DNA from 4 places in the Lactococcus lactis genome. Region 2 is predicted to be linked to each of the others. Evidence: predicted binding sites of a transcription regulator. Region 2 holds the regulator's gene; each other region holds the start of a gene.
What was found. The regulator Rex, encoded in region 2, represses fermentation and respiration genes when NADH is low (regulators of the CRP and FNR family bind a similar motif). The targets are predictions, from matches to a motif close to TTGTGAANTANTTCACAA.
Positions count from the first base shown of each region.

Region 1: a site for Rex is predicted at 1,415-1,432, ahead of PYW37_RS08240 (2,3-butanediol dehydrogenase). Genes of this name have one in related genera too.
Region 3: a site for Rex is predicted at 1,659-1,676, ahead of pflB (formate C-acetyltransferase). Genes of this name have one in related genera too.
Region 4: a site for Rex is predicted at 1,993-2,010, ahead of PYW37_RS10770 (class II fructose-bisphosphate aldolase). Genes of this name have one in related genera too.

Region 1 is NZ_CP118969.1:1,654,369-1,657,682, reverse strand. It holds gene PYW37_RS08245 (FtsW/RodA/SpoVE family cell cycle protein) at 23-1,267, shown strand; gene PYW37_RS08240 (2,3-butanediol dehydrogenase) at 1,492-2,562, shown strand; gene PYW37_RS08235 ((S)-acetoin forming diacetyl reductase) at 2,588-3,314, shown strand, end outside.
Region 2 is NZ_CP118969.1:1,052,733-1,056,046, reverse strand. It holds gene PYW37_RS05405 (ABC-F family ATP-binding cassette domain-containing protein) at 1-912, opposite strand, end outside; gene PYW37_RS05400 (Spx/MgsR family RNA polymerase-binding regulatory protein) at 1,090-1,482, opposite strand; gene PYW37_RS05395 (redox-sensing transcriptional repressor Rex) at 1,707-2,357, shown strand; gene PYW37_RS05390 (peptidoglycan amidohydrolase family protein) at 2,538-3,314, opposite strand, start outside.
Region 3 is NZ_CP118969.1:1,906,080-1,909,393, reverse strand. It holds gene PYW37_RS09400 (class I adenylate-forming enzyme family protein) at 1-458, opposite strand, end outside; gene PYW37_RS09395 (magnesium transporter CorA family protein) at 650-1,567, shown strand; gene pflB (formate C-acetyltransferase) at 1,828-3,314, shown strand, end outside.
Region 4 is NZ_CP118969.1:2,133,336-2,136,649, forward strand. It holds gene PYW37_RS10765 (amidase domain-containing protein) at 1-78, opposite strand, end outside; gene PYW37_RS10770 (class II fructose-bisphosphate aldolase) at 1,051-1,947, opposite strand; tRNA gene PYW37_RS10775 (tRNA-Leu) at 2,110-2,195, opposite strand; tRNA gene PYW37_RS10780 (tRNA-Gly) at 2,231-2,302, opposite strand; tRNA gene PYW37_RS10785 (tRNA-Thr) at 2,328-2,400, opposite strand; tRNA gene PYW37_RS10790 (tRNA-Leu) at 2,413-2,494, opposite strand; tRNA gene PYW37_RS10795 (tRNA-Lys) at 2,503-2,575, opposite strand; tRNA gene PYW37_RS10800 (tRNA-Asp) at 2,593-2,665, opposite strand; tRNA gene PYW37_RS10805 (tRNA-Val) at 2,695-2,767, opposite strand; rRNA gene rrf (5S ribosomal RNA) at 2,771-2,886, opposite strand; rRNA gene PYW37_RS10815 (23S ribosomal RNA) at 2,970-3,314, opposite strand, start outside.

The DNA.
Region 1 (3,314 bases), 600 kb from region 2:
ATTAAACTGACTGGAGCTAGTTTTGAAAAACAAGAAAGCAAATAGATTTACATTTGATTCACGAATTGATTATGGGCTAATTTTACCAGCCTTTATGTTAATATTGATTGGTCTTTACGCACTTTATGTTGCAGTAAGTCATGACCACCCCACACAAGCAACGAATCTAGTTGTTCAACAAGGAACTTGGGTTATTGTCGGACTCTTTGTTGCTTTAATTGTCATGCATATGGATTCAAGGTTTTTATGGAATTTAACACCATTTTTTTACCTATTAGGTCTTATATTAATGGTTCTACCGATCTTTTTCTACGATAAAGCAACCTATGCTTCAACAGGTGCAAAAAACTGGCTCGCTTTTGGAGGACGAAATCTTTTTCAACCGTCGGAGTTTATGAAACTTTCCTATATTTTATTTTCGGCTAGGATTGTGGTTACCTTCCAAAATAATCTAAAAAAACGAGTACTCAAAGATGATTTCCGCTTAATCGGACTTCTGATACTTGAAACAATCCCAGTTGCCATTTTATCAGTCTTTCAAAAAGACTTCGGAACTTTCTTGGTCTTTGCAGCTATCTTTGCTGGAATTATTTTAGTTGCTGGTATTTCTTGGAAAATACTTGCGCCAGCTTTTCTTTTCGTAGCAGCAGTAGCTGTAGGAATTGTTGCTCTAGTTGCTTCACCAGAAGGACAAAAATTTCTTGAAAGTACCAGTTTTGCTCAGTATCAGGTCAATCGTTTTATCGCATGGTTACATCCTTTTGAATATTCTCAGACTTTCAGTCTTCAACAAGCACGCTCATTGATTTCAGTTGGTGTTGGTGGTCTTTGGGGTAAAGGAATTGGTGTAGCTAATGTCAATGTTCCCGTTCGAGAATCAGATATGATTTTCACTGTCATTGCTGAAGATTTCGGATTTGTTGGATCAGCCTTTTTGATTTTCCTTTACTTTATGCTGATTTATCGAATGATTCGAGTAACTTTCAAATCAAATAATCAGTTTTATACCTATATTTCAACGGGTATTATTATGATGATTCTCTTCCATGTCTTTGAAAATATTGGAGCAGCGATTGGTGTTGTTCCTTTAACAGGTATTCCCCTACCCTTCATTTCTCAAGGGGGATCGGCCTTAATGGCAAATATCATCGGCTTAGGGCTCGTTTTATCAATGAAATATAATCAATTACCAGAATTTGTCAAGGAACAAAGACAAATTCCAGTTAAGGGTGATAGTCGAAAAAATCGTCGAAGAAATAGACATTAACAATTAATAAGAATACAAAAAGTAAAAGTTACTGACAGAAAATTCAGTAGCTTTTTTATTACGATAAAATATTTAAAAGTCTATATATACCAAGGAAGAAAACGCTTTAAATTTTTGTAAATTATTAGAAATAATGATAGAATAAACTCGTGAGAGAAATCTCAAATACTAAATTTAATTGATTGCCTGAAACGACAACCATCCTATATAGAGGAGGCGTTTTTATGCGCGCAGCACGTTTTTACGACCGCGGGGACATCCGCGTTGATGAAATTAATGAACCAATAGTAAAAGCTGGCCAAGTTGGCATTGATGTGGCTTGGTGTGGAATTTGTGGAACAGATCTTCATGAATTTTTAGATGGCCCAATTTTTTGTCCGTCAGCAGAACATCCTAATCCAATTACTGGAGAAGTACCACCAGTCACTCTTGGACATGAAATGTCTGGGGTTGTAAATTTTATAGGTGAAGGAGTAAGCGGACTTAAAGTAGGTGACCATGTCGTTGTCGAACCTTATATCGTTCCCGAAGGGACTGATACAAGTGAAACTGGACATTATAACCTCTCAGAAGGCTCAAACTTTATTGGTTTGGGCGGAAATGGTGGAGGTTTGGCTGAAAAAAATTCTGTTGATGAACGTTGGGTTCACAAAATTCCTGATAACTTACCATTGGATGAAGCTGCTCTAATTGAGCCACTATCAGTCGGCTATCACGCTGTTGAACGAGCAAATTTAAGTGAAAAGAGTACGGTATTAGTTGTTGGTGCTGAACCAATTGGACTATTAACTGCTGCCGTTGCAAAAGCGCAAGGACATACTGTTATCATCAGTGAACCTAGTGGACTTCGTCGTAAAAAAGCACAAGAAGCACAAGTTGCTGATTATTTCTTCAATCCAATTGAAGATGACATTCAAGCTAAAGTTCATGAAATTAATGAAAAAGGAGTGGACGCAGCCTTTGAATGTACCTCTGTCCAACCGGGATTTGACGCTTGTCTAGATGCGATTCGTATGGGTGGAACAGTTGTCATTGTTGCAATTTGGGGCAAGCCTGCTAGTGTTGATATGGCAAAATTAGTAATCAAAGAAGCTAACCTTTTAGGAACGATTGCTTATAATAACACTCATCCAAAAACAATTGATTTAGTATCAACAGGTAAAATAAAATTGGACCAATTCATCACAGCTAAAATCGGTTTGGATGATTTGATTGATAAAGGATTCGATACGCTGATTCATCATAATGAAACAGCTGTTAAAATTTTAGTTTCACCCACTGGTAAAGGTTTATAAAATAATTAAATAAAGGAGAAATAAGATGTCTAAAATTGCAGCAGTTACTGGAGCAGGTCAAGGAATAGGTTTTGCAATCGCAAAACGTCTCTATAATGATGGTTTTAAAGTAGCTATTATTGATTACAACGAAGAAACAGCTCAAAAAGCAGCAAAAGAACTTGGAGAAAACTCATTTGCGGTTAAAGCTGATGTTTCCGACCGTGAACAAGTTATTTCAGCTTTGAATGCTGTTGTCGACAAATTTGGTGATTTAAATGTTGTAGTTAATAATGCCGGAATTGCCCCAACAACACCAATTGAAACAATTACACCTGAACAATTTCATCAAGTCTATAATATTAATGTTGGTGGAGTTTTATGGGGGACACAAACAGCAACAGCACTTTTTAGAAAATTAGGTCATGGAGGTAAAATTATCAACGCAACCTCACAAGCTGGAGTTGTTGGAAATCCAAATCTAATGCTCTATTCTTCTTCAAAATTTGCTGTTCGTGGGATGACTCAAATTGCTGCTCGTGATTTAGCAGAAGAAGGAATCACAGTTAATGCTTATGCACCAGGGATTGTAAAAACACCAATGATGTTTGATATTGCGCATCAAGTTGGTAAAAATGCCGGTAAAGATGATGAATGGGGAATGCAAACTTTCGCAAAAGATATTGCCATGAAACGTTTATCTGAGCCTGAAGATGTGGCAAATGTTGTTTCATTCTTAGCTGGCCCTGATTCAAACTATATTACCGGTCAAA
Region 2 (3,314 bases):
TGCGTCTAAACGCTCCATTTTCTCCAACTTTTTACGACGCGATTGCGCCATTTTAGTCGTCGAAGCCCGAACTAAATTTCTGGCAACATAGTCCTCTAATTTAGCAATTTCTTTTTGTTGTTTTTCAAAATTTTTGAGTTCTAACAAGAGTTTTTGCTCTCTTTGTTCAACATAGCGAGAATAATTTCCAGAAAAACGAGTCAATTCTCCTCTAGATAATTCTAAGACTTCATTAACCACTTTATCCAAAAAGTAGCGGTCATGACTGACAATTAATAAACTACCTTCGTAATTTTTAAGGTAATTTTCAAGCCAAGCCAAAGTTTCAATATCTAAGTGGTTAGTTGGTTCATCCAAAATCAAAAGTTGTGGTCTTTCAAGCAACATCTTAGCAAGAGCCAAACGTGTTTTTTGTCCCCCCGATAAACTTGAAATTTCTCTTTCCCACATTGTTTCATCAAAGCGAAAACCATTTAAGACAGACTTAATTTCAGATTCATAAGTAAATCCATTTTTCATCCGAAATTCTTCTGATAAAGCATCGTAACGTTTCATCAAAGCTGTCAATTCATCCCCAGCAAGTTCTCCCATTCGCAATTCCATCTGGCGCAATTGTTTTTCCATTTGGCGAAGCGAATCAAAAACAGAGAGCATTTCGGCAAATATTGTCCTTGAGGAATTCAGCCCAGTATCTTGCGCTAAATAATTCATTGTCAAATCTTTGGTCTTGGATACAGTTCCGCGACTCGCTTCTTCAACTCCAGCAATAATTTTAAGCAAGGTTGACTTACCAGCTCCATTTCGGCCAACTAGGGCAATTCTTGAATGGTCTTGTAAACTAAAATTGATATTTTCAAATAAAACATCGCCACCAAAAGTGCGTGCAATTCCATTCCCTTGCAGTAAAATCATGATATTTATCCTCTTCGTTAAATCTCAAAGCATATTTTTAATACTTCGTTTTTCCTTTTCATATGATAGAAAAGCAGTCCTTCTATTATAGCATTTAAGGCAAGTTTTTTGTAGTTCTTCCAAATTCTTAAAATTAAAAAGCTTACCAAATCTGATAAGCTAAAAATAAAATTAATATTAGACTAAAATTAATCTTTCACGCAACTCAATTCTCCTAACTTCTGGTGGAATAAACGCTCTGATTCCATCCTCGTTAAAACCAATCAATAGACAGTCCTCGTCAAAAATTAATGGTCGTTTTAGAAGACGTGGATTTTCCTGAATTAATTCAAAAGCTTTTTCTAGTCCTAATTCATCGAAATTATAATTTAAAGATGCGTATGTTTTCCCTCGGGTCGCAATTATATCCTCAAATCCGTTTTCAGTCAAGGATAAAATTTTGATTAAATCATCTTTTTCCATAAAATCTTTTGATAAATTAATTTCTTCAAATTCAATGTGATGTTTACGTAACCATTTTTTAGCTTTTCTACAAGATGAACATGAACCACTAAGATAAATTTTAATCATATTTTCTCCCTATCTATTTTTTCATATTTCTATTCTAACATGAAAGCGCCTTAATTAAAAGGGTAAAATAAATATTTTTTTAGAATTGTAATAAATTTCTCATTTTGCGTGAATATTCCATTCCTTTTGTTTGATAATTTCACAAATTTTTGATAAAATTATCACAAAGAAACTAAATATTAATTAGTTTTAATAAAATCGAATTAAATTTTTGAGGTATAACAATGACTGATCATAAACCAAGCAAAAGCTTGCCTAAAGCAACTGCTAAACGACTGCCACAGTACTATCGACTGTTCAAAAGTCTTGTCGAAGAAAATGTGACACGCACAAACTCACAACTTATTTCAGAAAAAATTGGAGTAGATGCTGCCACAATTCGCCGAGATTTCTCTTTATTTGGCGAATTAGGCCGACGTGGATACGGCTATGAAACGAAAGTGCTCCGTGATTTCTTTGGAGAACTTCTTGGCCAAGACCAAGAAACGCATATCGCTCTGATTGGTGTCGGAAATCTCGGTCGTGCATTACTTCATTATCAATTCCAAGATAGAAACAAAATGAGAATCACGCAAGCCTATGATATTTCTGGCAATCCCTTAGTTGGAACACAAACAGATGATGGAATTCCAATTTATAATATTTCTGATTTAGAAAAAAATGTTAAAAAATCGGATATCAAAACAGCAATTCTCTCTGTTCGCAAAGAAAATGCCCAAGAAGTTGTTGACACTCTAGTCAAAGCTGGTATCAAAGGTTTCCTAAACTTTGCCCCAATTCGTTTGAAAGTCCCTTCAGATGTGGTTGTTCAATCAATTGACTTAACTAAGGAGCTGCAAACACTACTATTTTTCATGAACGATAATAAACAATAATAGAAAAAATATAAAATAAAAACGGCTTAACATAGCCGTTTTTCCTATTTTTAAAACAACTAAAAAATATAGAAATAAAAAACTCGTACAACAAAATTACAACATATCATTATGTTTCTGATAGTATTGTTGTAAATTTACAACAAACAAAAAAAGCCTGACCGAAGTCAGGCATAATTTTTATAGTTTATTCGCATTCAATCGACGTTGTAATTCTCTCACAGAATCAGAAACTGGGCTGATAGTTCCGTCTTGCGTCGTTCCAAGGTGCTTTTGTAGTGCTTTAATTGTACCTTGGCCAAACAGTCCGTCTTGGCCAATTCCTAGGAATCTTTGCAATGCTTTAACCACGTTTGAACCTGTCAGCGATGAATCAAACTGAGCAGCATAGATATTTTGATTAAAGGTTTGTTTGTACTGGTGACTGATTACTCCATCTTTACCAGCGGTATCAAAGTATTCTTGGAGTCTTTTAGCAGTCGCATTACCAAATTTTCCATCAACGTTTAATGTAACCATTTGAGGTTTGCTGTCAGTATTTGCTGAACCTGAGCCAACGATTCGATAAAAGTGATGTGGCAAGCGAGTGCTCATGTATGCATCATTCGTATCAACCGCAATTCCGTTGTGAGTGTAAGAGCAGTGAATGAATGAACCGTTACTTAAGAAAATACCCGTATGTCCATCCGAACCAGCCGAACCTCCTGGAGTACCTGAAATGAAGATATCGCCACGTTGCACCTCTCCACGACTGATTTCTTTGAGTTTAGTTCCTGACATTCCAAACAAAGTTTCAGTATTACCCATTGAGCCAACCGACAGAAATCCACCAGCAATCATGGCAAAGAATACTGACGAGCTACAATCATAAGAGTTTGGCCCCATTCGTGAAGTCATTGAGTAAGTTACCTTACCCTTTCGTGCTTGCATCCAAGCTATCATATTTTCAATACTTGA
Region 3 (3,314 bases), 850 kb from region 2:
GCAATTTGAGTAGGTTTTTCCAAAGCAAATTTACTGACAGAAAGTTTTTTAGAATCTTCAAGATTCTTCATTTCATTTACAGTTTTGTCAGTAACTTGGTCATAAATGAGCCAAGGATTGCCTAAACGTCCAGCTAAAATATCCATTGTTTCGGCAGGAAGATGATAAGAAATCATTGCTGGAACAGCGCCTAGATAAGAAACAGCAACAGCTAAAAGATAGGTATCAAAAGCACTTGATTTAAAAATAATGACTTTATCCGATTTTTTGATTCCCAACTCAGATAAGAGACTTGCCTTATCAACAATTGCTTGATGAGTCTTTTGGTAAGTCGTTTCAAGAGCTAGTTCAGGGAAAGCTCCAACAGCCTCATCAAAGATAATTGGGCTATCAGGAAACTGTTCAGCTGATTTTTTAAAGTTTAGATACAAATTTAGGGGTTCGTGTTTGAATTTCAAAAAAAATCTCCTCAAGTTAATAAGTTTATTATATCACAAAGTATTCTTTAGACCAATAGTTAATGTAAATGTTTTCTTAAGTCGTAGAGAATAAAATACTCGGAAAAAAAGTCTAAAATCTGCTACAATTAAAGGGACACTAAGAGGATTCCAATCCTCTTTTATCAGGAAAAGAAGGGATAGATAGGAAAATGATTAAAAATTATGAACTATCCAACGAAAAAAAATTAATTTCAACCTCTGAAATGAAGAATTTCACCTATGTTCTCAATCCAACACGTGAAGAAATTGGGAATATTTCTGAATACTATGACTTCCCTTTTGACTATTTATCAGGAATTTTGGATGATTATGAAAATGCCCGTTTTGAAACAGATGATAATGATAATAATCTGATTCTCTTACAATATCCTGCACTTTCTAATTATGGAGAAGTTGCGACTTTTCCATATTCTTTGGTTTGGACTAAAAATGAATCGGTTATTTTAGCACTTAATCATGAGATTGATAATGGCTTAATTTTCGAGCGTGAATATGATTATAAACGCTACAAACATCAAGTTATTTTTCAAGTGATGTATCAAATGACACACACTTTCCATGATTATTTGAGAGATTTCCGAACAAGACGTCGCAGACTTGAACAGGGAATCAAAAATTCAACAAAGAACGACCAAATTGTTGATTTGATTGCCATTCAAGCAAGTTTAATTTATTTTGAAGATGCCTTGCACAATAATATGCAAGTACTTCAGGATTTTATTGATTACTTGAGAGAAGATGATGAAGACGGTTTTGCTGAAAAGATTTATGATATTTTTGTCGAAACAGACCAAGCTTATACAGAAACCAAGATTCAGCTCAAGTTACTAGAAAATCTCCGAGATTTGTTCTCAAACATTGTCTCTAATAACTTGAACATTGTCATGAAAATCATGACATCAGCTACTTTCGTTCTAGGGATTCCAGCAGTAATTGTTGGTTTTTACGGAATGAATGTTCCAATTCCTGGTCAAAATTTTAATTGGATGGTTTGGCTTATTTTAGTTCTAGGAATTTTATTATGTGTTTGGGTCACTTGGTGGTTACATAAAAAAGATATGTTATAAAATGGAGAAAAATCTCCATTTTTTTGCTCTTTGTGAAAAAATTAATTAGTGATTGTAGATTATGAAGTTAGCAATGTTTGTTAAAACTATTTTGTGAATTATTTATGAAAACGTTTTAAAAAAGTATAACAGATATTAAAATAATTGGAACTGTATTAGTAAAGAATCTGTAATTTCTCTTGAATTCTGTTTGCTATTCTCAAACTGTATGATATAATGAAGTTGTAATTTGAAACAGAAAGAACAAAGGAGATTTCAAAATGAAAACCGAAGTTACGGAAAATATCTTTGAACAAGCTTGGGATGGTTTTAAAGGAACCAACTGGCGTGATAAAGCAAGCGTTACTCGCTTTGTACAAGAAAACTACAAACCATATGATGGTGATGAAAGCTTTCTTGCTGGGCCAACAGAACGTACACTTAAAGTAAAGAAAATTATTGAAGATACAAAAGCTCACTATGAAGAAGTTGGTTTTCCCTTCGATACTGACCGCGTAACCTCTATTGATAAAATCCCTGCCGGATATATCGATGCTAATGATAAAGAACTTGAACTCATCTATGGGATGCAAAATAGCGAACTTTTCCGCTTAAACTTCATGCCAAAAGGTGGACTTCGTGTTGCTGAAAAGATTTTGACAGAACACGGTCTCTCAGTTGACCCAGGCTTGCATGATGTTTTGTCACAAACAATGACTTCTGTAAATGATGGAATCTTCCGTGCTTATACTTCAGCAATTCGTAAAGCACGTCATGCTCATACTGTAACAGGTTTGCCAGATGCCTACTCTCGTGGACGTATCATTGGTGTCTATGCACGTCTTGCCCTTTACGGTGCTGATTACCTTATGAAGGAAAAAGCAAAAGAATGGGATGCAATCACTGAAATTAACGAAGAAAACATTCGTCTTAAAGAAGAAATTAATATGCAATACCAAGCTTTGCAAGAAGTTATAAACTTTGGTGCTTTATATGGTCTTGATGTTTCACGTCCAGCTATGAACGTAAAAGAAGCAATCCAATGGGTTAACATCGCTTATATGGCAGTATGTCGTGTCATTAATGGAGCTGCAACTTCACTTGGACGTGTTCCAATCGTGCTTGATATCTTTGCAGAACGTGACCTTGCTCGTGGAACATTTACTGAACAAGAAATTCAAGAATTTGTTGATGATTTCGTTTTGAAACTCCGTACAATGAAATTTGCTCGTGCAGCTGCTTATGATGAACTTTATTCTGGCGACCCAACATTCATCACAACATCTATGGCTGGTATGGGTAATGACGGACGTCACCGTGTCACTAAAATGGACTACCGTTTCTTGAACACACTTGATACAATCGGAAATGCTCCAGAACCAAACTTGACAGTCCTTTGGGATTCTAAACTTCCTTACTCATTCAAACGTTATTCAATGTCTATGAGCCACAAGCATTCTTCTATTCAATATGAAGGTGTTGAAACAATGGCTAAAGATGGATATGGCGAAATGTCATGTATCTCTTGTTGTGTCTCACCACTTGATCCAGAAAATGAAGAAGGACGTCATAACCTCCAATACTTTGGTGCGCGTGTAAACGTCTTGAAAGCAATGTTGACTGGTTTGAACGGTGGTTATGATGACGTTCATAAAGATTATAAAGTATTCGACATCGAACCTGTTCGTGACGAAATTCTTGACTATGATACAGTTATGGAAAACTTTGACAAATCTCTCGACTGGTTGACTGATACTTATGTTGATGC
Region 4 (3,314 bases), 1.1 Mb from region 2:
ACTTCCAACAGTTACTCCATCAGCATGGCCAGCCACGCCAAAAGTCGTCATTCCTAAAATCAGCGCTGTTCCCGCAATAAATTTTTCCTTTTTTAAGCGCTTAATTTTATCATTATTAGTCAATTTTAGTTAATCCTCCATGGTATGTATTATAATTTCAACATCATTTCTTTCAAGACATCTACTTTTACACAATTGTAACATTTAAAAACAAGCAAGTCAAATTAATCACTTTTATTTATTGAACACATTTCCATTTTTATTTGAAAAAATTATTATACGATATAGCTAGTAGTAAAATCATATAAAAAATGTCCTTCATAAGTGACAAAGCCATATTTAATCATATTTTATAATAAGTTGTTTATGACTTAGTTGAATTAACCCGTGCTCTCTCTAAAACAAAGGACTACTATCGTCCCTAAAAAATATTCTGTTCTCTTTATCTTATATTTCTAAGTCAAATTACTAAAAAATAATATATTTATTACAAATTTAATAATGTAGAAAAATCAAATTCAGTCAAAAAAACCTTATACATCGTCCGCTCATATTTCACAACTCTTCTTATCTTCATCTAGGTAATATTTTAAAAAGGTAGCATTCGCATAAAATAGATTCTTATATTCATTTTTTTTTTAGTCCCTCTCAAATGTCTTTTAAAGGAGAAATTTCAAATATCCTAAGAACAATTAATGAAGGAATTACTAGAGTACACTCTTTTGCTGTATAATAGTTCAAATCAATAAAGCTTATACCAGATTATTCGTAAATTAGACAAAATTTTTTTGTAAGACAAGCATTCTTCTGGCGCAATCAGGAATTCAATGTGCCAATTCGTTAAAGTCAAATTTTCTTTCTTTCAATATTCTGTAAGCAATGATTGATTTCCAACAACCAGATAAACTTTTTTAATAGCATCCAATCTATAAAATTGAAAATACTTGTTGAACTTATATACTTAAGTATGTTATATCAAAGCAAATTGAAAAATAAAAAAACGTCCATCATAAATGACAAACGTTTATTTAATCATGTTTTAAAAGTTGATTAAGCTTTGTTTGCTGAACCGAATACGTCGATACGTTCTTCAACAGACGCAGTAATTGCATCGAAACCAGGTTTCAAGAATTTACGTGGGTCGAAAAGTTTTTTCTTCATGTATTCTGCTTCATTAGCATCAAATTCATTAACGAATTTACGAGTAGCAGCTGCGAAAGCAAGTTGGCATTCAGTATTAACGTTAACTTTAGCTACACCATTAGCGATAGCTTCTCTGATTTGATCATCAGGGATACCAGAACCACCGTGAAGTACGATTGGCACATTGTGTCCCATAGCTTCAACAAGTGCTCTGTTCAATTTTTCAAGGTGATCGATGTGAAGACCTTTCCAGTTTTCTGGGTAAGGACCGTGAATGTTACCGATACCTGCTGCAAGGAAGTCAACACCAAGTTTAGCCATTGCAACTGCATCATCGATAGGAGCAAGTTCACCTTCACCAACGATACCGTCTTCTTCACCACCAATTGAACCAACTTCACATTCAACTGAGATGCCTTTAGCATGAGCTTTAGCGATTACTTCTTCAGCAAGTTTAAGGTTTTCTTCGATTGGAAGATGTGAACCGTCAAACATCAATGATGAGTAACCAACTTCGATACATTCCAAAGCATCATCAAAATGACCGTGGTCAAGGTGAATAGCAACTGGAACTGTGATTCCCATTGATTCTACAAGAGTTTCAATGAGGAGTTTACACATTTTGTAACCACCCATGTATTTAGCCGCACCCATAGAAGTTTGGATCAATACTGGAGTCTTTTTAGCTTCTGCTGCACGCAAGATAGCTTGAGTCCATTCAAGGTTGTTTGTGTTGAAACCACCGATAGCGTATCCGTTATCACGAGCGGCTTGTACGAATTTTTCTGCTGAAACGATTGCCATTTCAAAATTCCTCCGAATATTTTATTACTTACCTAGTATAGCATTTTGTGAAGTATTTTTCTAGTCCAAGCTCGCAAAAATACAAAGTAACCGCTTTATTAAGCCATTCTTAAAGAAAGATAAAAAAAGATTAATAGTTTAATAACTATTAATCTTAGCATATCCCGAGGACCGGTTTCGAACCGGTACGAAGGTTACCCCTCGCAGGATTTTAAGTCCTGTGCGTCTGCCAGTTCCGCCACCCCGGGTATTATACAAAAACTCCCACTGGGGAGAATTATCAAGCGAACGACGAGATTCGAACTCGCGACCCCAACCATGGCAAGGTTGTGTTCTACCCCTGAACTACGTTCGCACTTAAACTTTGTGTCTTACGACAATGCCGACTACATGATTCGAACACGCGACCCTCTGATTACAAATCAGATGCTCTACCAACTGAGCTAAGTCGGCTAATACCTAGTATGCGGATGAAGGGACTTGAACCCCCACGCCGTTAAGCGCTAGATCCTAAATCTAGTGCGTCTGCCAATTCCGCCACATCCGCTAGGATTATGACCCGTGCTGGGCTCGAACCAGCGACCCTTTGATTAAAAGTCAAATGCTCTACCAACTGAGCTAACGAGTCATTAGTATTTCTACTAACGGTTCTGACGGGAATCGAACCCGCGATCTTCGCCGTGACAGGGCGACGTGATAACCGCTACACTACAGAACCTTTATTCACTTAATGGCTGAAACAACCAATGGGAGTTAACGGGATCGAACCGCTGACCCTCTGCTTGTAAGGCAGATGCTCTCCCAGCTGAGCTAAACTCCCAAAACTTGGCCACTCGCCTATCTCCCAGGGGGCAACCCCCAAGTACTTCCGCCGTAGATGGACTTAACTTCTGTGTTCGACATGGGAACAGGTGTATCTCCATCGCAATGATGACCAAATCATTAAATGTTACCTTGAACATTCAAAACTAAATAACAATTCTTCTAACTTTTAAACCATAAGCATATTATATTTGACTCTTTTGGTAAAGTCCTCGAGCGATTAGTACTGGTCCGCTCCAAGTCTCGCAACTCTTCCACTTCCAGCCTATCTACCAGATCATCTCTCTGGGCTCTTAATTCTTACGAATGGGTAATCTCATCTTGAGGTGGGCTTCGCACTTAGATGCTTTCAGCGCTTATCCCTTCCCTACATAGCTATCCAGCCGTGCTCCTGGCGGAACAACTGGTACACCAGCGGTAAGTCCATCCCGGTCCTCTCGTACTAAGGACAGATCCTCTCAAATTACCTACGCCCGCGACGGATAGGGACCGAACTGTCTCACGACGTTCTGAACCCAGCTCGCGTGCCGCTTTAATGGGCGAAC